3 regions of the Streptomyces sp. enrichment culture genome follow, and region 1 is predicted to be linked to each of the others. Evidence: riboswitches for the same ligand, from Rfam matches in the RefSeq annotation. Region 1 holds a riboswitch; each other region holds the start of a gene.
The links. A riboswitch is a leader RNA that binds a small molecule or an ion and turns the genes downstream of it on or off. The one in region 1 is predicted to bind cyclic di-AMP.

Region 1 (7,622 bases):
ATAGTGCAGCCGCTGCCGGATCTGCTGCTCGGCGTACGCGTCGTCCTGCCACCGCGCCTTCTGGTCGCGCAGCTGTTCGACGCGCTCCCGGGCCTGCTGCTGCTCCCGCTGCAGATCGGCGATCTCGGCGCGCTGGGCGACGTACTGCCTTATCGGGTAGGCCAGCGCCACGACCAGCGAGCAGACCACCAGCGCGAGCAGGGCGGCCCGGCCGGTCAGCCGGGAGCGGCGGGCCTGGCGCCGGGTCTGCGAGCGGTAGACCCGGGCGGCGGTCTGCTCGCCCAGCAGTCTGATCCTGGTCGCGGTGGAGAACCGGTCCCGGTCCTTCACGGCCATCGTCCCGCCTCCCCGTTCGCTTGCGCGTCTTCACCGGCGCGTGTACGTGCGTACGTCCCCGCACACGGTACGGGACCGAGTACGGGGACGTACGTACGACGCTTCCTACAGGCGCGTGCCTCAGCCCTTGCGGGGCTTACTGGTTCGCAGAGCGAAACCGCGGGAACGCGCTGCGGCCGGCGTACACCGCGGCGTCGTCGAGGATCTCCTCGATGCGCAGCAGCTGGTTGTACTTGGCGACGCGCTCGGAGCGGGCCGGGGCGCCCGTCTTGATCTGGCCGCAGTTGGTGGCGACGGCCAGGTCGGCGATGGTGACGTCCTCGGTCTCGCCGGAGCGGTGGGACATCATGCACTTGAAGCCGTTGCGCTGGGCCAGCTCGACGGCGTCCAGGGTCTCGGTGAGCGAGCCGATCTGGTTCACCTTCACCAGCAGGGCGTTGGCCGCGCCCTCCTCGATACCGCGGGCCAGGCGCTCCGGGTTGGTGACGAACAGGTCGTCGCCGACGAGCTGGACCTTGTCACCGAGCTTGGCGGTGATGGTCTTCCAGCCCTCCCAGTCGTCCTCGAACAGCGGGTCCTCGATGGAGACCAGCGGGTACGCGTCGACCAGCTCGGCGTAGTACTCGGTCATCTCGGCCGCCGAGCGCTCCTTGCCCTCGAAGGTGTAGACGCCGTCCTTGTAGAACTCGGACGCGGCCACGTCGAGGGCGAGGGCGATCTGCTCGCCGGGGGTGTAGCCGGCCTCCTTGATGGCCTCGAGGATGAGGTCGAGGGCCTCGCGGTTGGAGCCGAGGTTCGGGGCGAAGCCGCCCTCGTCGCCGAGGCCGGTGGCCAGGCCCTTGCCCTTCAGGACCTTCTTGAGGGTGTGGTAGACCTCGGCACCCCAGCGCAGCGCCTCGGAGAAGGACTCCGCGCCGATCGGGGCGATCATGAACTCCTGGATGTCCACGTTGGAGTCGGCGTGCGAGCCGCCGTTCAGGATGTTCATCATCGGCACCGGCAGCAGGTGCGCGTTCGGGCCGCCCAGGTAGCGGAAGAGCGGGAGGTCGCTGGCCTCGGAGGCGGCGTGGGCGACGGCGAGCGAGACGCCGAGGATGGCGTTGGCGCCGAGGGAGCCCTTGTTGTCGGTGGCGTCCAGGTCGAACATGGCCTGGTCGATCAGGCGCTGCTCGGTGGCGTCGTAGCCGACGAGCTCCGGGCCGATCTGCTCGATGACGGCCAGGACGGCCTTCTCGACACCCTTGCCGAGGTAGCGGTTCGAGTCGCCGTCGCGGAGCTCGATGGCCTCGAAGGCGCCGGTGGAGGCGCCGGACGGGACGGCGGCACGACCCGTGCTGCCGTCGTCGAGGCCGACCTCGACCTCGACCGTGGGGGTGCCTCGGGAGTCGAGGATTTCCCGGGCTACGACGACGTCGATGGACGGCACGAGCATCTCCTTCATGGATGTGACGCGGTTGGCAGGCCGCGGGTGTGGCTCTGCGAGACGAGCCTATCCGGCTCGGCGCGATCGGCCAGCCGACCGCCCACCCCGTGGACGGAACCGAGAGTAAATTGTTTCCGAACGGAACAAAGACCGTTTCGAAAAAACGACCATGAAAGAGAACCCCGCCCCGGCGCGTACGGGGGAACACGCACCGGGGCGGGGAGTCTGAAGGGCCCCTCTTACTTGAGGTGCAGCTGCTGGCCCGGGTAGATGACGTCGGCGTCGTCGACGATGTCCTTGTTCAGCTCGAACAGCCTCTGCCAGCCGCCCTCGACGCCGTGCTCCTCGGCGATCGTGCTGAGGGTGTCGCCCTTGACGACCTTGTACTCGCCGTCGCCCTTCTCGACCTTCTTGCCGGTCGGGGTGGTGACGGTCTTCTCGGCCTTCTCGGTCTGCTGCGAGGCGGCCGGGCGCTCGGCGGAGCGGGAGGCGCTCTGCTCCTCGGTCTCGCGGGCGGCGGTGCCGCTGCCGCTGTCGTTCGAGGCGGCGGCGCCACCGCCGTACGGGGTGCTGGACAGGTTGACGCCGCAGTGCGGCCAGGCGCCCTTGCCCTGGCCCGCGAGGACCTTCTCGGCGATGGCGATCTGCTGGTCCTTGCTGGCCTGGTCGGCGGTGGCGGCGTACTGGGTGCCGCCGTACGCGGCCCAGGTGGAGGCGGAGAACTGCAGACCGCCGTAGTAGCCGTTGCCGGTGTTGATGGACCAGTTGCCACCGGACTCGCACTGGGCGACGGCGTCCCACTCGGACGCGGTGGCGGCGGAGGCGGAGCCGGCCGCCATCAGCGGTGCGGCGACGGCGACGCCGGCCACACCGGCGACGGCGATGGCGCGGGTGGCCTTGGACGGACGACGGTGCTTGCCCTTGCCGGAAAACAGCATGGATCGATCCCCTCACCGACGCCTGCGAGGTGAGCTGTCGGGTTCGGGCCGGTTGAGTTGCCCGGCCGCGGCTCTCGCGAGCTGCGGCTCCACCCCTAGCCGGTTCCGGCGTCGAGTCTCCTCAACTGCCGGACCCGGCACTTACCTTGGGTCCCCCGCTCCTGCCTGCGGCGCTTGACGCGACGACTGTTCCCGTACGGCCGCTGGCAGGATTCGGCGTTGCGGCAGCCGGGGCTCGCGATGGCGAGCGATCCCGACCGTAGGCAGGCGATCCGCCGGATTTCAAAGAGGATCAGGGCTTCTGAGACCTATCTCTCACCGCATTCATAACGGACATTAGCCCCGAAGTGTGACGCGAACTCCGGCTACTTTTCGCCCGGTTCGACCCCTACCTCAAGGGTCTGACCGGGGATGATGAGGTTGGGGTCGGCGCCGACGGTCTTCTTGTTCTCGGCGTAGAGCGCGGTCCATCCGCCTTGCAGCTCAAGGGAGTCCGCGATGCCCGAGAGGCTGTCGCCGGAGCGGACGGTGTAGGAGCCGTCGGCCGCATCACGCGCCGCCGCGGCGTCACGGGAGGCGTGACGGCCGGAGGGCTCGGTCGTACGGGCGTCGGCGGCGTCCTCGTCGGCGCTCTCACCGCGGTGGCGGCCGGTGCCGGTGGAGAACTCCGAAGAGGAGTCGGCCTGTCCGGAGTTGTCCGAGTCGTCCCTCTTGGCGGTGGCCGCAGGGGAGTCGCCGGCACCCTCACCGTCCCTCTCGGAGGAACCGTCCGCCGGGGACGACGAAGCGTCAGACGACGGGCCATTCGTGGCAGATCCGGAATACTCAGAGCTTTCGGAGCTTTCAGACCCCTTGCCCTTTCCGCCCTTTCCGCCCTTTTCACCGGAATCCGCCGAAGTGGATGATTCCGTAGATTCCGACGAGTCGGACAAGCCGGACTCGCGGCTGTCCGAGGAGTCCTCGTCGTCCGGGGTGGCCGTCGCGCCCGACGCCGCGTCGGCGGCCAGGCCCGTGTCCACGCCCGGCGCGCCGGAGTCGCCGTCCAGGCCGGCGAGCAGTCCGCAGGTGAGCCAGGCGCCGACTCCCTGGTCGGCGAGGATTCTCTCGGCCACGGCTATCTGCTGCGAACGGCTCGCCATGTCGGGGCTCTCCGCGTAGTCCGAGCCGCCGTACTTCAGCCAGTCGTCCTGGGAGATCTGAAGACCGCCGTAGTAGCCGTTGCCGTTGTTCGCGCTCCAGGAGCCACCGCTCTCGCACTCCGCGACCCTGTCCCACGTCGTACCGCTGGCGGCGCTCGCGCCGGTGGCGCCGAGCAGCGGAATGGCGATCGCGGACCCGGTCACTCCGGCCGCGACGATGAGAGCCGGAGCCTGGCGGGGGCGACGGTGACGACCGTTCCCGGAGAGCATGCGGGGACCTTTCCCGAGACAGCAGTGACGGCACGACGGGGTGGTACTCGGCGCCGTGCTGATGGGTGAACGTATAGGCAGACGATCACTTGTCACAAGTTAATGCCGCGTAGATCACGTGTAGATCACAGAGGCGAAGGAGTGTCATGTTTGTGACGGGCACGCGAAGTAGCCGTGACATGAGGTGCACGGAGTTGCCGTCCGGCCGTCACAAGTCGGGCGGCACCGGCCAAACGGGGTCGGCTGTCAGGCCTCCGGCGTGAACTCCACCGGCAGCGTGCGCAGTCCGCGCATGATGAGGCCGCCGCGCCAGCGCAGGTCCGCGGGGTCCGCGGCGAGGCGGAGGTCCGGGAGGCGGGTGAGGAGGGTGGCGAGCGCGGTCTGGCCCTCCAGCCGGGCGAGCGGGGCGCCCAGGCAGTAGTGGATGCCGTGGCCGTACCCGAGGTGCTGGTTGTCGCGGCGGGCGAGATCGAGCGTGTCGGGGTCGGTGAACCGGGCCGGGTCGCGGTCGGCGGCGGCGAGGACGACGAGGACCGGGTCGCCGGGGGCGATGTCCTGTCCGCCGATGGTGAGCGGCCGGGTCGCGAAGCGCCAGGTGGCCAGCTCCACGGGGCCGTCGTAGCGCAGGAGTTCCTCCACGCCGGTCTCCAGCAGGGCGTGGTCGCCCGCCGCGAGGGACTGCTGGAGGCGGGAGCGCTGCTCGGGGTGGGTGAGCAGGGCGTAGGTGCCGTTGCCGATCAGGTTGACCGTGGTCTCGAAACCGGCGAACAGCAGGATGAACGCCATCGCCGCGGCCTCGTTCTCGGTCAGGTGCTCGCCGTGGTCGGAGGCCCGGATGAGAGCGGAGATCAGGTCCTCGCCGGGCGCGGGCTCGGCGGGCAGCGCCGCCCGCTTGCGGTGGATGAGGTCGGCGAGATAGCCGCGCATCTTCTTCACCGAACGCGCGACCCCGCCGCGCGGGCCGCCACCGTGGCGGATCATCATGCCCGCCCAGTCCCGGAAGTCGTCCTGGTCCTCGCGCGGCACGCCCAGCATGTCGCAGATGGCGTAGATGGGCAGCGGGAAGGCGAACTCGTGGATGAGGTCGGCGGAGCCCTCGCGGGCGAAGCCGTCGATGAGACGATCGGTCAGCTCCCGCACGCGCGGCGCGAACTCGGCCACACGCCGGGGTGTGAACGCCTTGGAGACGAGTCGGCGCAGCCGGGTGTGGTCCGGCGGGTCGATGTTGAGCAGATGCGTCATCAGCTCCGCCTTGCGCTCCCCCGGGATGCCTGTCTTGCCCTTGGCGTGCGCGGGTTCGTCGTGATGCGCCGGGTTCTTCGACAGCCGCTGGTCGGCCAGCGCCTGCCTGGCGTCGGCGTACCGGGTGACCAGCCAGGCCTCCACCCCGCTGGGCAGCCGGGTCCGGTGCACGGGGGCGTGCTCGCGGAGCCAGGCGTAGGCGGGGTAGGGGTCGGTGGCGAACTCCCAGGTGAAGAGTTCCGGCGCGGGAGGAGACGCGGGAGCGGGCGCCGGAGCGGGCGTCGCGGGGTGGGGCCGGCCGGTCACGTCGTCGGCTCCCCTGCCTCGTAGGCCCTGATCGCGTCCCGGTACGCGCGGGCCGCCGCGCGCAGGGCCGCCTCCGGGTCGGTGCCCTCGGCCTCGGCTCGCGCCGCCATGGCGAGGAGTTCGTAGCCGATGCCCTCGGTGGCCGGCAGGGGGACGTCCAGTCCCGCCGTCCGGGCGCGGGACGCCAGCTTCGCGGCGAGGGCGAGGCCGGGCTGGTGCAGGGGGATGCCCTCGGTCACGGAGGCCCGCTGCTTCTCCTGGGCCTTGGTGCGCAGCCAGTGCTCCTTGACCTCCTCCGGCGTGGCGGCCTGCGCGTCCCCGAAGACGTGCGGGTGCCGGTGGATCAGCTTGGCGACGATGCCGCCGGCCACGTCGTCGATGGAGAAGGGCTCCTCGATGTCCTCCTCGGCGATCCGGGCGTGGAAGACGACCTGCAGGAGGACGTCGCCCAGTTCCTCGCGGAGCTCGTCGCGGTCGCCGTCCTCGATCGCCTCGACGAGTTCGTACGCCTCCTCGATGCCGTACTTGGCCAGCCCCTTGTGGGTCTGCCGGGACGACCACGGGCACTCGGCGCGGATGCGGTCCATGACCTGCACGAGGTCGAGGAGCCGGGCGCCCGGCAGGTCGTAGGAGGCGGGCAGCAGCTCCAGCTCGGGCATCCGCACCCGGCCGGAGCCGGCGAGCCGCGCGAGCCCGTCCGTCAGGGCCGGCTCGCCCTCGCCGGTGGCGACGACGACCACGGTGTGTCCGCCGGCGCAGGCGTCGACCAGTTCCTCGGCGGTCGGCGCGGCCTCGTCGACCGCTATGCCCGCCTCCCGCAGATAGGGCAGCTGCGGGTGCGCCCCGTCCGCGCACAGCACGCGGTCGGCGGTGTGCAGGGCCTGCCAGGCGGGCCAGGAGAGCAGGCCGGGGGCGACGCGGTGGCTGGTGGTGAGCAGGACGACGCGGCCGGGGTGGGGGCCGACCGGGTCCTGGGCGCCTTCGAAGCTGGTTCCGTTCACGATCCGAACGTAACCCACGGCGCCGACATGCCTCCGCGGTTGTCCACAGGCACGGTGTGATCATCGGACCGGCGCCGCGCCGTACCGTTCCTTCTGCTCCTTCTGCTCCCTCTGGGCGCTCAGGCCGCGGAACGCGTCACGCCGGCTGCTGCGGCTGGGCCGTGACCTCCCGCACCCACGGCGTCCCGGCGTCGACGCGGCTGCTCTTCTCCACGTCCCAGCTGCCGTAGCGCGGGTTGACGGAGACGTCCAGGTCGGCGGAGGCCTTGGACAGGGCCTCCCAGAAGGCCGGCTGGCTGGTGTCGGTGCCGAGCTTCGCGGCGAGCTTCTGCGCCTCCAGCTGCAGGCGCAGGTTCTCGTCCAGGCGCTCCGGCGCCACGCTGTACTGCTGGAGCCATGCCGTCTGCAGCGCCCTCGACCCGCCGACCTGCTGCTCCAGACCGGACCGCATCTCCTGGATCTCCTTGCGGGTCACGGTGATGCCGGCGTCCTGGGCGGCGCGGTGCAGCACCCGGTCGAGGACCATGCCGTGCAGGGTGTCGCGGGTGAGGCTGCCGGACTTGGCGATGGCCTGCGCGTACTGCGCGTCGTCGGTGACCGCGGCCCGCTGGGCCGAGCGGACCTCGTCGACCCGGTTCTCCAGCTGCGCGACGGTGATCCGCTGATCGCCGACCACGGCCGCCGCGCCGGGACGCGCATCGTTTCCGCAGGCGGTGAGGAGGGGCGCCGCGGCGATCGCGGCGGACAGCAGGAGCGCGGTGCGACGGCGGCGGTGCAAGGAAACCTCCCGAGGAGATTGTGCGACGGTGCACAAAGTCTTGCGGTGATCGATGGTAGGCAGGGGACCGGCTCTGGCCAACCCATTCGACCAACGATTCACCGCCACTTCGGGCACCGCCGCGCCCGCGCGGCGCTCAGGGGGTCAGCGCACCTGCCCCAGCCACTGGAGGGTCCGCCGTACCTCCGC
Region 2 (7,622 bases), 3.8 Mb from region 1:
TGTTCGAGGACCTGGGCCTGAAGTACCTCGGCCCGATCGACGGACACGACATCAAGGCCGTCGAGTCGGCGCTGCGGCGCGCCAAGCGCTTCCACGGGCCGGTGCTCGTGCACGTCCTCACAGAGAAGGGGCGCGGCTACGAGCCCGCCCTCGCGCACGAGGAGGACCACTTCCACACCGTCGGCGTCATGGACCCGCTGACCTGTGCGCCCCTGAGCCCCGTCGGCGGGCCCTCCTGGACCTCGGTGTTCGGCGACGAGATCGTGCGGATCGGGGAGGAACGCGAGGACGTCGTGGCGATCACGGCGGCCATGCTGCACCCCGTGGGGCTCGGGAGGTTCGCCGAGCGGTTCCCGGACCGGGTGTGGGACGTCGGCATCGCCGAGCAGCACGCCGCGGTCTCCGCGGCCGGACTCGCCACCGGCGGGCTGCACCCGGTCGTCGCCGTCTACGCCACCTTCCTCAACCGGGCCTTCGACCAGTTGCTGATGGACGTGGCGCTGCACCGGTGCGGGGTGACCTTCGTGCTGGACCGGGCCGGGGTGACGGGCGCCGACGGCGCCTCGCACAACGGCATGTGGGACATGTCGATCCTCCAGGTCGTGCCGGGCCTCAGGATCGCCGCGCCGCGCGACGCCGACCAGCTGCGGATCCAGCTGCGGGAGGCGGTCGCCGTCGACGACGCGCCGACGCTGGTGCGCTTCCCGAAGGAGTCGGTGGGGCCGGACATCCCCGCGGTGGACCGGGTCGGCGGCATCGACGTCCTGCACCGCGGCCCCGGACCCCAGGTGCTGCTGGTCGCCGTCGGGGTGATGGCGTCGGCGTGCCTCCAGGCGGCCGAACTGCTGGAGGCGCGAGGCATCGGCTGCACGGTCGTCGACCCCCGCTGGGTCAAACCCGTCGACCCGGAGCTGCCCGGCCTCGCCGCCCGGCACCGGCTGGTCGCCGTCGTCGAGGACAACAGCCGCGCGGCCGGGGTCGGCGCGGCGGTGGCGCTCGCGCTGGGCGACGCCGAAGTGGACGTGCCGGTACGGCGGTTCGGCATCCCCGAGCAGTTCCTCGCGCACGCCAAGCGCGGCGAGGTGCTGGCCGACATCGGGCTGACGCCGGTGGAGATCGCGGGCCGGATCGGCGCGAGCCTGGCGGTACGGGCGGAGCGGGCGCGGGGGGCGGCGGACGGCGCTCCGTCGACGCCCGCCACGGCCCCGCATCCCCCGGCGCAGCACCCCGCCGCCGACGAGCCGTCCGAGGAGAGCCACGTATGACCACCGCGGAATCCGCGTCCCAGCCGCCGGAGCCGGCGCCCGGCGGGGAGTTCGACCTGAAAGCGCTGCTGGCCGAGCGCGGTACCGAGCGTTACGAGTTGCACGCCCGGTACCTGAACCACCAGTTGCCGCGCATGCTGCACACCATCGGCTTCGACAAGGTCTACGAGCGGGCCGAGGGCGCGTACTTCTGGGACACGGACGGCGCCGACTACCTGGACATGCTCGCCGGATTCGGGGTGATGGGCCTTGGCCGCCACCACCCCGTCGTCCGCAAGGCGCTGCACGACGTCCTCGACGCGGACCTCGCCGACCTCACCCGGTTCGACTGCCAGCCGCTGCCCGGGCTGCTGGCCGAGCGGCTGCTCGCGCACAGCCCGCACCTGGACCGGGTGTTCTTCGGCAACAGCGGCACGGAGGCCGTCGAGACCGCGCTGAAGTTCGCCCGGTACGTCACGGGCCGGCCGAGGATCCTGTACTGCGCGCACGCCTTCCACGGGCTGACCACCGGCTCGCTGTCCGTGAACGGCGAGTCCGGCTTCCGGGACGGCTTCGCCCCGCTGCTGCCGGACACGGCCGTACCGCTCGGCGACCTGGACGCGCTGGCCCGGGAGCTGAAGAAGGGCGACGTCGCCGCCCTGATCGTCGAGCCGATCCAGGGCAAGGGCGTGCACGAGGCCCCGCCCGGCTATCTGCGCGCCGCCCAGGAGCTGCTGCACCGGCACAAGGCCCTGCTCATCGCGGACGAGGTGCAGACCGGACTCGGCCGCACCGGCGACTTCTACGCCTATCAGCACGAGGAGGGCGTCGAACCGGATCTGGTGTGCGTGGCCAAGGCGCTGTCCGGCGGCTATGTGCCGGTGGGCGCCACCCTGGGCAAGGACTGGATCTTCAAGAAGGTGTACTCCTCGATGGACCGGGTGCTGGTCCACTCGGCGAGCTTCGGGTCCAACGCCCAGGCCATGGCGGCGGGCCTGGCCGTGCTGTCCGTCATGGAGAACGAGCAGATCGTCGCCGGTGTCCGCCGCACCGGAGAGCTGCTCAAGGCCCGGCTCACCGCCCTGATCGACAAGTACGAGCTGCTCGCCGACGTACGCGGCCGGGGCCTGATGATCGGCATCGAGTTCGGCCGGCCCCGCTCGCTGAAGCTGCGCGGCCACTGGACCATGCTGCAGGCGGCCCGCAAGGGCCTGTTCGCGCAGATGGTGGTGGTGCCGCTGCTCCAGCGGCACCGGATCCTCACCCAGGTCTCCGGCGACCACCTGGAAGTGATCAAGCTGATTCCGCCGCTCGTCATCGGGGAGCGGGAGGTGGACCAGTTCATGGACGCCTTCACCGCCGTGATGGACGACGCGCACAGCGGCGGCGGGCTGGTGTGGGACTTCGGGAAGACACTGATGAAACAGGCGGTGGCCAACCGGTAGCCGGGGGCAGGGGACAGGGGACGGGGCGAGGTTCCCGGCCCTTTTGCCTGTGGGGCAAGAAAATTGCCTCACAGGCAAGAGTCGGGCTCAATGGAGACATGAGCTCCTCCGCCGCCGGGCCGGGCCCCGAGCCCGCCGGTGACCTGTCGACCATGGCCCCGCAGCTGCGCGCCCTGCGCCGCCGGGCCTCCCTGACGCTGGAGGCGGCGGCCCGCGAGGCCGGGCTGTCGCCGGCCCATCTGTCCCGTCTCGAGACCGGGCAGCGCCAGCCGTCGCTGCCGATGCTGCTCGCCCTCGCCCGGGTCTACGGTACGACGGTCTCGGAACTGCTCGGCGAGACGGTCGCCGGCCGGGACGCCGTGGTGCGCGCCGCCGACATGGAACCGACCGCGGCGGGCGGCTGGACCTACTGGCAGGCCGGCGCGCCCGGACGCGGCATGCAGGCGCTGCGCGTGCACGTGCCGCACGGCTCCCAGGGCGACATCGTGCGGGTGCACCCCGGCGAGGAGTGGCTGTACGTCCTCAAGGGGCGGCTGCGGCTGCGCCTCGGCGACACCGTCCACCGCCTCGGACCGGGCGACAGCGCGCACTTCGACTCGCTGACCCCGCACCGCATCGCCGCGGAGGACCCGGACGGGATCGACCTGCTCTTCGTCCACACCCTGTTGCAGAGCCCGACGGCCGCGCTGTGCCTCGGCCCCACCACCCATGTCACCGGAGAGACGCCATGAGCGGAGTCCAGAAGAAGAACGAGCGCCAGATCTGGGTGCGGCTGTTCATCTACGTGGTGGCGGGGCACGCCTTCGCCGCTTTCCTCTATCTGCTGTTCGCCGTCGGGTCGAAGTAGCCGGCGAAGCGGCCGACGGAACAGCCGCGCGGCCGTGACCGGCCTCAGTCGAGCAGCCGCTCCCGCAGCCGCTCCCGGACCGCCGGGGTGACCTTCAGTCCCTGTTCCAGGTAGGGGTCGACACCGCCCCAGGTCTCCTCGATGGTGTCGAAGGCCGCCGACAGGTACTCCGCGCGGGCGTCGAAGAGCGGGCTGAGCAGCTCCATGACCTCGGGGGAGTAGGCCGCGGCGGAGCTGCTGCTGCGGTGCACCTTGTAGCGCCGATGCTTGGCGTTGGACTCCAGGTAGTCGGCGATGATCGCCTCGCGCTCGACGCCCAGCGCGAGCAGCGTCACGGCGATCGACAGCCCCGCGCGGTCCTTGCCCGCCGCACAGTGCATCAGCGCGGGCACGCTGTCCTCGGCGAGCGCGTGCAGGACCCGGGAGTGCTCGGCGGTGCGCTGCTTGATGATCACGCGGTACGAGGCGATCATCCGGCCGGCCGCCTTGCCGTCGGCCAGCAGCTCCCGCAGCTGGTCCAGGTCGCCGTCGCGCACCATCTTCCAGAACTCGGCGCCGTCGGCCGGGTCAGACAGCGGCAGGTTCACGTTGCGCACGCCCGGCAGTTCGACGTCCGGGCCCTCCAGCTTCTGGTCCGCCGCGTTGCGGAAGTCGAAGATCGTGTGCAGGCCCAGGGAGGACAGGAAGACCGCGTCCTCGGCGGTCGCGTGCGCGAGGTGGCCGCTGCGGTAGAGCACGCCGTGCCGCACCCGGCGTCCGTCGACGGTTGGCAGACCGCCCACGTCACGGAAGTTGCGCACTCCGGCCAGTTCGGGCTCGGTCGACGGGACCTGCTGCGTCACGTGGGCTCCTCCCAGTCGGACCCGTCCGCGCTGTTCGCCTACGGGCACGCGTCCGACCATACGACATGGATTCCTGAGGCAATGAAGTCGTCCACAGGCGGGATACCCGACCAGGGGAGGCGTTGTCCACAGGTGCGAATGCCGCAGTTCTCCGACTCCGTCGCATATAGGTGAACTGTCCGAATTGGAACCTTCGTCGTAACTCGCTCTGGAGTAAAGGGTTCTGGAGAGGTGTCACGTGAGGAGCGTCATATCCGTGACGGTGGGTCGCCCGTCATGTCCACGTAATTCATGCGTTTTTCAAGGGCTTTTGGATAAACGGGCTGCCCGGTAATCGACGGAGGGTGACCGGGAATTCAGTGTCCGAAAAGATCGAAAAGCGCGCGCGGGCAACCTTTCGCTTGTCCTGGTGCGTCTTGCTCGCTTACGTTCCACACCGATCCGAGCGGAACGCCGAATCCTGCCGCTGCTCGGTGCCCGCGCAAACTCACCCGTCCACGGCAGGAGCGGGGGACCCACAGGTACGACCGCCTGTTCCGGTTCCCGGAACGGCTCGGGGTACAGCCACGCCTCGGCGTGGCCGGGCATCTCCAGTCCGCACCCGACAGCTCACCTCGCAGGCGCCGGAGAGGAATTCGCCATGCCTGCCAAGGGTAAGCACCGCCGTCCGAAGACCCTTCGTTTCACCCGTTCCATCGCCGTCGCCGGAACCGGCGGCGCCGCGCTCGCCCTCCCCCTGATGGGGGCCGCCGGCGCTCACGCGGCCACCCCGCAGTCGGTTTCCGAAAAGGCCGTCCAGTCGGTCGCCTCGGTCCAGCAGACGGCCGGGACGAAGGCCGCCGAGAAGAACTCCGCTCCGCGCACCTACACCGTGAAGTCCGGCGACTATCTGTCGAAGATCGCCGAGGACCAGAACGTCGAGGGCGGCTGGAAGAAGCTCTACGCCGACAACCGCGCGGCCGTCGGCGAGGACCCCTCGCTGATCCATCCCGGCCTGAAGCTCTCGATCGGCGGCAAGGCCACGGCCGGCTCCGCCGAGTCCTCGCCCTCAGAGGCCGCCAAGCCGTCGCGGTCCACCCAGTCTTCGCAGCCGGCCGAGGCGTCGCAGCCGGCCGAGGCGTCGCAGCCGGCCGAGTCGCCGTCCTCGAACGCGCCCACCACCACCACCACGCAGGCGGCCCAGGCCGCCCCCGCCGCCGCCGGTTACGTCGCCCCGGCGTCCGGTGCGGGTGTCGGCACCGCCTACAAGGTGGCGGGCAGCATGTGGTCCAGCGGCTACCACACCGGTGTCGACTTCGTCGTCCCGACCGGCACCTCCCTCAAGGCCGTCGGCTCGGGCACCGTCGTCTCCGCCGGCTGGGCCGGCGCGTACGGCAACCAGGTCGTCATCAAGCTCGCCGACGGCTACTACGCCCAGTACGCCCACCTGTCCTCCCTCTCCGTGTCGGCCGGGCAGTCCGTGACCGCGGGCCAGCAGGTCGGTCTGTCGGGTTCGACCGGCAACTCGACCGGCCCGCACCTGCACTTCGAGATCCGCACCACGCCGAACTACGGCTCGGACATCGACCCGGTGTCCTACCTCCGCTCGAAGGGTGTCGCGCTCTGACGCCACCCGCCCACGCCGGTTCCTGACCCCGGCGCCACGAGCCACCGAAGGCCGGACCCCGATCCCCGGGTCCGGCCTTCGGTGTTGCCGTCCCGCGGGTTCGTGGCCGGTTCGTGGCGGCCGTGTGGCGGCGGGGCCCAGGGTCTCGACAGGGCGAGGCCGGGAAGACACGGTGATCCACGACAGGCGGCAAGCGCCTTCTAAGTGCACTTGCCCAGTGCTTCCCATGCGAAGGAGCGCTTCCCCGTGCCCACCACCCGCAGAGCTTTCGGAGTTCTGGCGGCCGGTGCCGCCCTCACCGTCGCGGGCGCCCCCGCCGGGTCCGCGCAGGCCGCGCCCCGCCACCCGCGCCGACGCCTGATCGCCCGCGACGACTTCCGCCACGGCCTGCGGCAGTGGGTCACCGAACTCCAGGACGGAGGCGCCGTCACCGCCTCGCGCGGGGTGCTGGACATCGACGTGCCCAGCGGGGCGGACGGTGTGGTTCAGGCAGCGGCTCCAAGGCGCGTACGTCATCGAGTACACCGCCACCCCCGTCGCCGCCGGCGGTCCCAACGACCGGGTGTCGGACCTCAACAACTTCTGGAACGCCACCGACGTCCGGTCCCCGCACGACCTGTTCGCCACCCCGCGCGGTGGCGCGCTCGCCGAGTACGACCACCTCCGGACGTACTACGTCGGCTACGGGGCCAACGGCAACACCACGACCAGGCTGCGCCGGTACGTCGGCGAGGCCGGGGTGCGTCCGCTGATCCACGACTGCACCGAGCCGCTGCTGGTGCCCGGCGCGCCGAACCGGGTGCGGATCGTCTCCGCCGGGCAGGCCGTCCAGTGGTGGAACAACGGGCGGCTCGTCTTCGACCACACCGACCCGGAGCCGTACACCGAGGGGCACTTCGCCTTCCGTACGGTGTGGAGCCGTTTCCGGATCAGCGACTTCCGCGTGTGGCGCCTTATTCCTCAGTTGACCAATCCTTGAAGAGTGGCTTATCTCACCGCCCGTCAACCCCTGCTTACGGTCGCGTAGGTCACATTCAAAGGTGAATCATGGTCCGACGTGGCAGACGATTCGAAGAATGACAGCAGATCAGTGATCGGGTCGTACGTGGCGGTGGGGGACAGCTTCACCGAGGGCGTCGGCGATCCCGGCCCCGACGGGGCGTTCGTGGGCTGGGCCGACCGGCTCGCGGTCCTGCTCGCGGACCGGCGGCCCGAGGGCGACTTCCGGTACACCAACCTCGCCGTGCGCGGAAAGCTGCTCGACCAGATCGTGGCAGACCAGGTGCCGCAGGCCGTCGAACTCGCGCCGGACCTGGTCTCCTTCTGCGCCGGCGGCAACGACATCATCCGGCCCGGCACCGACCCCGACGAGGTCGCCGAGCGGTTCGAGCGGGCGGTCGCCGCGCTGGCCGCCGCCGCGGGCACCGTACTGGTCACCACCGGGTTCGACACCCGGCGCGTGCCGCTGCTGAAGCATCTGCGCGGCAAGATCGCGACGTACAACGGGCACGTCCGGGCCGTGGCCGACCGCTACGGCTGCCCCGTGCTCGACCTGTGGTCCCTGAGGTCCGTCCAGGACCGCCGGGCCTGGGACGACGACCGGCTCCACCTCTCACCCGAGGGTCACACCCGGGTGGC
Region 3 (7,622 bases), 510 kb from region 1:
CGGCGTCGCCCACCGGCTCGCCGCCGCGTCCGGCGCGGAGCTGCGCTACGGCGCGGAGGTCGTCCGCGTGGACCGGCGGCCGGAACTGGGCGTGGCCGTGGAGACGGCCGACGGGGCGGTCGTGCGGGCACGGGTGCTGGTGAACTGTGCCGGACTGCGGTGCGACGAGGTCGCGCGGCTGACCGGGGACGACCCCGAGATGCGGATCATCCCCTTCCGGGGTGAGTACTACGACCTGCGGCGACCGGAGCTGGTGAACGGGCTGGTGTATCCCGTCCCCGACCCCGCGTTCCCGTTCCTGGGCGTCCACCTCACCCGGGGCATCGACGGCACCGTCCACATCGGCCCCAACGCGGTGCCCGCGCTGGCCCGCGAGGGGTACGGCTGGGGCGTCGTCCGGCCCCGGGAGCTGGGCGGCACGCTGGCGTGGCCCGGGGCGTGGCAGCTGGCGCGGCGGCACTGGCGGTACGGGGCGGGGGAGCTGCGGCGGTCGGTGTCCAAGGGGGCGTTCACCGAGGCGGTGCGAAGACTGCTGCCTTCGGTGACCGAGGCGGATCTCGCGCCGAGCGCCGCCGGGGTGCGGGCGCAGGCCGTGCTGCGGGACGGGACGCTGGTGGACGACTTCCTGATCCGAGAGGGGGCGCGCGCGGTGCACGTGCTGAACGCGCCGTCTCCCGCGGCGACCGCGTCCCTGCCGATCGGCAGGGAGGTGGCCCGGAGGGTGCTGCGGGTGCTGGGGGAGGCGCGCTGAACGGCGTCGCGGCCGAGGCGTCGCGGCGGCTCGCCGCGGCTGCCCGCGGCCGAGGCAATGCCCGTAAAATCGACCTCACTGTGTCTGACTCCCTGAGCTCCCCCGCGCCCCGCCACCCCAGCCGCCCCAAGGGCCAGCCCCGGTTTCCCGAGGGGCCGCAGGCCGATCCCGCCGGTTCGCACTTCGAGCGGCGGATCCGGAGTTTCCAGCCGCGGCGGAGCCGGGTGACCGCGGGGCAGGCGGACGCGTTGCAGCGGCTGTGGCCGAAGTGGGGGCTGGACATCGACGGCGGGCGGGTGATCGACCTCGCGGAGCTGTTCGGGAACACCGGCCCCGTCGTCCTGGAGATCGGCTTCGGCATGGGCGAGGCGACCGCCCAGATGGCCGCCGCCGACCCCGGCACCAACATCCTCGCGGTCGACGTGCACACCCCCGGCCAGGGCAACCTGCTGAACCTCGCCGACCGCAACGGCCTGACCAACGTCCGGGTCGCCAACGGCGACGCCATCATCCTGCTCCGCGAGATGCTGGCCCCGGACGCGCTGGACGGCCTCCGGGTCTACTTCCCGGACCCCTGGCCCAAGAAGCGCCACCACAAGCGGCGGCTCATCCAGCCCGAGTTCCTGAGCCTCGCCGCGACCCGGCTGAAGCCCGGCGCGATCCTGCACTGCGCCACCGACTGGGAGCCGTACGCGGAGCAGATGCTCGAGGTGCTCACCGCGCACCCCGACTTCGAGAACACCCGGGCCGACGGCGGCTTCGCGCCCCGCCCCGAGTTCCGTCCGCTGACCCGTTTCGAGGGACAGGGACTGGACAAGGGTCATGTCGTGAACGATCTGCTCTTCCGCCGCGTACCCCACGTACCGTCAGCTCAGCCTCCCGCCGACGTCTGATCCCCCGCGGGCGGCTCCGTCCCTCGTTAGGGTCAATGCCGTGGCCAGCAGTCCCCCGTACCCCCCGCCTCCCGGTTTTCCCCCTCCCGGGGCGCCCCGGCACGCGCACTGGTGGCAGCGCTCCTGGGTGCGCTACGGCGCGCTCGTCACGCTCCTCGCCCTGTCCGGTCTGGTGATCCTCGCGCTGGTGCGGGAGGAGACCGGCACCGAGGGCTTCCTCGTCGGGCTGGGCCTGGCGATCCTGCCCGTGCCGCTGCTGATAGCCGCGTTCCGCTGGCTGGACCGGGTCGAACCCGGCCCCTGGCGGAACCTGCTGTTCGCCTTCGCCTGGGGGGCCTGCGCGGCGGCACTGATAGCCATCGTGGCCAACAGCTTCGCGACCCGCTGGATAGCGACGGCCACCGCCGACCCGTCCAGCGCGGACACCCTGGGCGCGACCGTCATAGCGCCGGTCGTGGAGGAGACCGCGAAGGCCGCCGCGATCCTGCTGATCTTCCTCTTCCGCAGACGTGACTTCACGGGGATCGTCGACGGCGTGGTGATAGCCGGGGTGACCGCGACCGGCTTCGCGTTCACCGAGAACATCCTCTACCTCGGCACCGCCTTCGGCACCGACCAGCTGCACGGCGACCGCGGCATCGCCTCCGTCACCGCTGCGACGTTCTTCGTGCGCATCGTGATGTCCCCGTTCGCGCACCCCCTGTTCACCGTCCTCACCGGCATCGGCTTCGGCTTCGCCGCGCTGTCGGGGGAACGCCGGCTGCTGCGCCGGGTGCTGCTGCCCCTGGGCGGGCTGCTGCTCGCGATGGGCATGCACGCGTTCTGGAACGGCTCGGCGACCTTCGGCGAGTACGGGTTCTTCGCGGTGTACGGCGCATTCATGGTGCCCGCGTTCGGGCTGCTGACGTGGCTGGTGATCTGGACACGGCAGCGGGAGCTGCGAACCGTCCGCGAGGAGCTGCCCGCGTATGTGATGGCGGGCTGGCTGGGGCCGGCGGAGCCCTTCGTGCTCGGCTCGATGCGGGCGCGCCGGCTGGCCCGCGAGTTCGCCGGCCACCACCTGGGCAAACCGGCGTCCCGCGCGGTGGCCGAGTACGAGGCGTACGCGACGTCGCTGGCGTTCCTCAGACACCGGGGGCGGCGGGGCCGGGCCGGCGCGGACTTCGTCGTACGGGAGCGGCAGCTGCTGCACGAGCTGTGGCGCCGCCGCGAGGTGGCCCGCCCGGCGCTGGAGTACGCCGCGCGGGTCACGGCCCCGCCGGTGCCGGTCCTGATGCCGTGGTCGGCGTACGGCCCACCGGCGCACGGCCCGGCGGTGTACGGCGCGGCGGTGTACGGCGCGACGGCCCCGTATCCGGCGTACAACCCCTACCGGACCTAGCCGCAGGTTCCAGGACTTACGCGGAGGCCTCTCCCAGCCTCTTCAGCTCCTCCTCCGTGAGCCGCAGCTCCGCCACGCCCAGCAGGGCCGGGAGCTGCTCCACGGTCCGCGCGGAGGCGATCGGCGCGGCGACCGTCGGCTGGGCGGCGAGCCAGGCGAGGGCGACCGTGGCGACCGGCGCCTCGTGGGCGGCGGCGATGTCGTCGAGCGCGGTGAGGACCCGGCGCCCGCGCTCGCTGTGGAGGTGCTTGGTGGCGCCGGACGCCCGCGCGCTGTCGACGGTGGTGCCGGGCCGGTACTTTCCGGTGAGGAAGCCGGAGGCCAGCGCGTAGTAGGGGACGGCGGCGAGGCCGGCCCGCGCGGCGACGTCCTGGAGCTCGCCCTCGTAGGTCTCCCGGGACACCAGGTTGTAGTGCGGCTGGAGCGCGACGTACCGGGCCAGGCCCTCCCGGTCGGAGAACTCCAGGGACTCCCGCAGCCGCTCCGCCGAGATGTTCGACGCGGCGATGTGCCGGACCTTGCCCGACTTCACCAGTTCGTCGAGCGCTCCGATGATCTCCTCGACCGGCACCTCGGGCCGGTCGAAGTGGGTGTAGTAGAGGTCGATGTGGTCGGTGCCGAGGCGGCGCAGGGACGCGTCGGCGGCGGCCTTGATGTTCGCGGCGGACAGACCCTGGTACTCGGGGTGCTGGCTGACCTTGGTCGCGACGACCACGTCGGCGCGGTTGCCGCGGGCCTTCAGCCACTCGCCGATGATCGTCTCGGACTCGCCGCCGGAGTTGCCCTCGATCCAGGCCGAGTAGACGTCGGCGGTGTCGACGAAGTTGCCGCCCGCGGCGGCGTAGGCGTCGAGGACGGCGAATGACTGATCACGGTCGGCGGTCCAGCCGAAGACGTTGCCGCCGAGGGAGAGCGGGAAGACCTCGAGGTCGGAGGAGCCGAGCTTGCGCAGAGAAGTCATGCTCGAAGTCAACGACCCCGGGGGAAGCGGCTATTCCGTGAACCGGCAGCCCTGACGTCGGGGGGTTGCCGTCAGGACCGCCGGGGTTCGAAGCCGGCCGGGATCAGGGGGTGAGGCCCTTGCCCCGAAGCCAGGCCAGCGGGTCGAGGGCGCCGCCGTCGGAGGTGTGCACCTCCATGTGCAGGTGCGGCCCGGTCACGTTGCCGGTCGCGCCGACCCGTCCGATGACGTCCCCGGTGCTGACCTTCTGCCCGACGCTCACGCTGATCGACGACTGGTGGGCGTAGAGGATCTCGGTGCCGTCCTCCAGGGTGAGGACGGTCTTGTAGCCGTAGGCGCCGTCCCAGCCGGCCTGGGTGATCGTGCCGGTGTGCACGGCCTTGAGGAGGGTACCCGTGGGTGCGGCGAAGTCGAGGCCGGTGTGGTAGCCGGAGGACCACATGGCGCCGGCCTGACCGTAGGTGGAGGTGAGCGTGTACGAGGAGGTCGGCAGCGTGAACTGCTTGGCCAGCTCGGCCAGGCGCTCGGCTTCGGCCTTCTTGCGGGCCTCCTCCTCCGCCTTCTTCTTCGCGGCGGCGGCCTCGGCCTCGGCTTCCTTCTCCGCCTGCGCGGCGGCCTCCGCGGCCTTCTTCTCGGCGGCTTCGAGCGCCTCGGCGGCGGCCTTGGACTCGACCTGGTCCTGCTGCTGCTCGGCCTGCGCCATGATGCGGGCACGCAGCGCCTCACCGGCGTCGGCGGTGCCCTGCGCGGTGTCGACGGCGGTGACGCCGACGCTGCTGAGCGGGGTGGCGGTGGTCTCGGCCTCGGGCTCGGGCTCGGCGTCGTCGGAGATGAGCGAGCCGACGTTCGGCAGGTCCGGCATCGAGATGGACACCGGCGGCTTGCCGGTCTGCGCGGTGGCCATGCCGCCCGCGCCGACGGCGGCTATGACACCGACGCCCAGGACGGTGGAGCTGCGGGCGAGTCCGCCGCCGCGCTGCTTGGAGACGCGGTGCCGGCCGCGTACGGGGCGAATGGACTCCGCGGTGGGATTCCACTCCTCGAACGGCCCCTCATCGGTGCGCTGACCGCCGTAGAGCAAGGTGTCGGCGGGATCGCCGGTGCGCTGGCCGGGCACGAAGGGGGCCCCGGGGGCAGGCCGGTTGGACGCCACGTGGGCGTACTCCTTTCCTTCCTTCTCGCCTACCGGGTTAGCTGACGGGTTCGGAGCAGGAAGGTCTCCTACGCGCGTAAATCAGCCGTGTGGACACGACCGCTTACGCCCGATTCACCCCAAGGTGGTGGTTCCCCGGTTCCCTTACGGGATTCGGCGCGTGCGCACGGAGCCGCCTCTTGTGACGGCTGGGACGACCGCGCTGCGTTATCGGACGTTAATAGAACCGGGGGGTGATTTCCAAGCCGTTCCACTTGATCATTAAGGATGGCTGCCGGGACGTACGCCCCAGCATCGGCGAAAACCGGGCGAGTTGACCCGCCTTCGCGACAACTTCAGCAGCATTCCCTTTTTTGATGGTGTCTCAGATGTTATGCGGAGGGGGTTCGATCACTCACTCCCGGTGACAGCTCACGACCACCGCGTGTTTCACGGCCACCCGTATGTTTTCGGCCGCACGCCCGGCGCACGGCGGGTGAAGGAAACGCGAAAACACTCAGGGCCGGAACCCATTTCCATGGATTCCGGCCCTGAGCCTTCAGTAGCGGGGACAGGATTTGAACCTGCGACCTCTGGGTTATGAGCCCAGCGAGCTACCGAGCTGCTCCACCCCGCGTCGTTGAAACCAGTGTACGCCATGCGGGGAGCCGTCCGCGCCAGGGTTTTCCCACGGCCTCCCGCACCGCCGGCGCACCGCACCTGACCTGCGGTGATTACCCCACATTCAGTCCGGTCAGGTCGGCCAGCGGCAGGGTGTGCCGGGTCTGGAGGACCTTGGCACGCAGGTAGTGGACGTTGTGGGCGGTGGTGAAGACGCCGGTCGGGACGCGGTCGCGGACGTCGACGCCGAGGGCGCGCAGCTGCTCCGCCTTGTCCGGGTTGTTGGAGAGCAGGTCCAGCTCGGTGATGCCGAGGGCGGCGAGCATCTGGGCGGCGGCCGTGTAGTCGCGGGCGTCCTCGGGCAGGCCGAGGGCCAGGTTGGCCTCGTAGGTGTCGAGTCCCTGGTCCTGGAGGGCGTAGGCGTCGAGCTTGTTGTAGAGGCCGATGCCGCGGCCCTCCTGGCGGAGATAGAGCAGGACACCGCCGCGCTCGGCGATGCGTTCGACCGCCTCGCGCAGCTGCGGGCCGCAGTCGCAGCGGGCGGAGCCGAAGACGTCGCCGGTCAGGCACTCGGAGTGGAGCCGGACCAGCGGGGTGCTGCCGGGGGCGGGGTCGCCGAGGACGGCGGCGAGGTGCTCCCGGCCGTCGGCCAGGCCGTGGAAGGTGACGAGTTCGGCGTCGACGCGGTAGCCGTCGTGGAACTGCAGGGGCACCCGGACGCGGGCGCGCTGGGTGGCGGCGGGGGTGTCGGACATGCGGTTCTCCGGGTCGGCGGCTGGAACTCCTCATGCTTCAGTTTTGAAGCAGCCTGTCGATCAGGACCCTACCCATGCTTGAAACTTAAAGCAACAGCCGGTGAGGCAGCTCACGAACAGGACGGCGGCGCCGACCGCCGCAGCCAGGGGACCTCCCCGCCGCCCCGGCCGTCCTGGAGAGCCCCGGCGACCCTGGTGAAGATCTCCTCGACCTGCCCCACCTGCTCGGGCGTGAGGTGGTCGAAGAGCGCGGCCCGCACCGTCCCGACGTGCCCCGGAGCCGCCCGCTCGACGGCCGCCATCCCCTCGCCTGTCAGGACGGCGGTACTGCCCCGCCGGTCACTGGCGCAGCCCTCCCGCCGCACCAGCCCGTCCTTCTCCAGCCGCCCCACGGCGTACGTCAGCCGGCTGCGGGTGATCTTCAGCTGCCCGGCGAGGTCGGTCATGCGCAGCCGTCGCTCGGGCGCCTCGGACAGGACGGCCAGGACGGAGTAGTAAAGGTGTGGCATGCCGGCCTCCCGCTGGAGCTGCCGGTCGAGCGCGTCCTCCAGGAGATGGGCGGCGGCGATGTACGCGCGCCAGGCGCGCTGCTCCTCGGGCGTGAGCCAGCGGGTCGTCATGCCGCCCAGTGTAGGTTTGCTTAAAACTTGAACCAAGATCCGCCGTCTCCCAGATGGGTGCGCCGATGCCTTACCCGTACGTCCTGCTCTCCGCCGCCGTCTCGCTCGACGGCTACCTGGACGACACCGGTCCCGAACGCCTCCTGCTGTCAGGGCCCGCCGACTTCGACCGGGTCGACGACGTACGGGCATCCGTCGACGCGATCCTCGTCGGCGCCGGCACCATCCGCGCCGACAACCCCCGCCTCCTCGTCAACTCCCCCGAGCGCCGGGCGGCCCGGACGGCGGCCGGACGGCCGGAGTACCCCCTGAAGGTGACGGTCAGCGCGACCGGCGACCTGAACCCCGGCGCGCAGTTCTGGCACACGGGCGGACAGAAGGTCGTCTACACGACGCCGGAGGGCGCGGACCGCCTGCGGGCGGCGGGCATCGCGGCGGACGCGGACGTGGTGGCGCTGGGCGCCTCTCTCGACTGGCGGGCCGTCCTGGAGGACCTGCACGACGTACG

Region 2: another riboswitch for cyclic di-AMP. It lies ahead of ACSU6L_RS05315 (peptidoglycan DD-metalloendopeptidase family protein); the one in region 1 lies ahead of ACSU6L_RS22055 (transglycosylase family protein).
Region 3: another riboswitch for cyclic di-AMP. It lies ahead of ACSU6L_RS19650 (M23 family metallopeptidase); the one in region 1 lies ahead of ACSU6L_RS22055 (transglycosylase family protein).

The regions. Positions count from the first base shown of each region.
Region 1 is NZ_OZ186847.1:5,005,339-5,012,960, reverse strand. It holds gene ACSU6L_RS22065 (FtsB family cell division protein) at 1-336, opposite strand, end outside; gene eno (phosphopyruvate hydratase) at 473-1,762, opposite strand; gene ACSU6L_RS22055 (transglycosylase family protein) at 1,999-2,697, opposite strand; cyclic di-AMP (ydaO/yuaA leader) riboswitch at 2,702-2,880, opposite strand; gene ACSU6L_RS22050 (transglycosylase family protein) at 3,063-4,106, opposite strand; gene ACSU6L_RS22045 (cytochrome P450 family protein) at 4,353-5,654, opposite strand; gene ACSU6L_RS22040 (nucleoside triphosphate pyrophosphohydrolase) at 5,651-6,655, opposite strand; gene ACSU6L_RS22035 (SurA N-terminal domain-containing protein) at 6,792-7,433, opposite strand; gene ACSU6L_RS22030 (protein kinase domain-containing protein) at 7,578-7,622, opposite strand, start outside.
Region 2 is NZ_OZ186847.1:1,235,833-1,243,454, reverse strand. It holds gene dxs (1-deoxy-D-xylulose-5-phosphate synthase) at 1-1,265, shown strand, start outside; gene ACSU6L_RS05335 (aspartate aminotransferase family protein) at 1,262-2,689, shown strand; gene ACSU6L_RS05330 (helix-turn-helix domain-containing protein) at 2,788-3,420, shown strand; gene ACSU6L_RS05325 (DUF6126 family protein) at 3,417-3,536, shown strand; gene ACSU6L_RS05320 (tyrosine-protein phosphatase) at 3,581-4,378, opposite strand; cyclic di-AMP (ydaO/yuaA leader) riboswitch at 4,857-5,014, shown strand; gene ACSU6L_RS05315 (peptidoglycan DD-metalloendopeptidase family protein) at 5,019-5,984, shown strand; partial or broken gene ACSU6L_RS05310 (DUF6250 domain-containing protein) at 6,231-6,963, shown strand; gene ACSU6L_RS05305 (SGNH/GDSL hydrolase family protein) at 7,075-7,622, shown strand, end outside.
Region 3 is NZ_OZ186847.1:4,497,610-4,505,231, reverse strand. It holds gene lhgO (L-2-hydroxyglutarate oxidase) at 1-751, shown strand, start outside; gene trmB (tRNA (guanosine(46)-N7)-methyltransferase TrmB) at 832-1,644, shown strand; gene ACSU6L_RS19660 (PrsW family intramembrane metalloprotease) at 1,685-3,025, shown strand; gene ACSU6L_RS19655 (aldo/keto reductase) at 3,042-3,986, opposite strand; gene ACSU6L_RS19650 (M23 family metallopeptidase) at 4,090-5,139, opposite strand; cyclic di-AMP (ydaO/yuaA leader) riboswitch at 5,151-5,308, opposite strand; tRNA gene ACSU6L_RS19645 (tRNA-Met) at 5,682-5,755, opposite strand; gene ACSU6L_RS19640 (GTP cyclohydrolase II) at 5,853-6,494, opposite strand; gene ACSU6L_RS19635 (MarR family winged helix-turn-helix transcriptional regulator) at 6,605-7,114, opposite strand; gene ACSU6L_RS19630 (dihydrofolate reductase family protein) at 7,180-7,622, shown strand, end outside.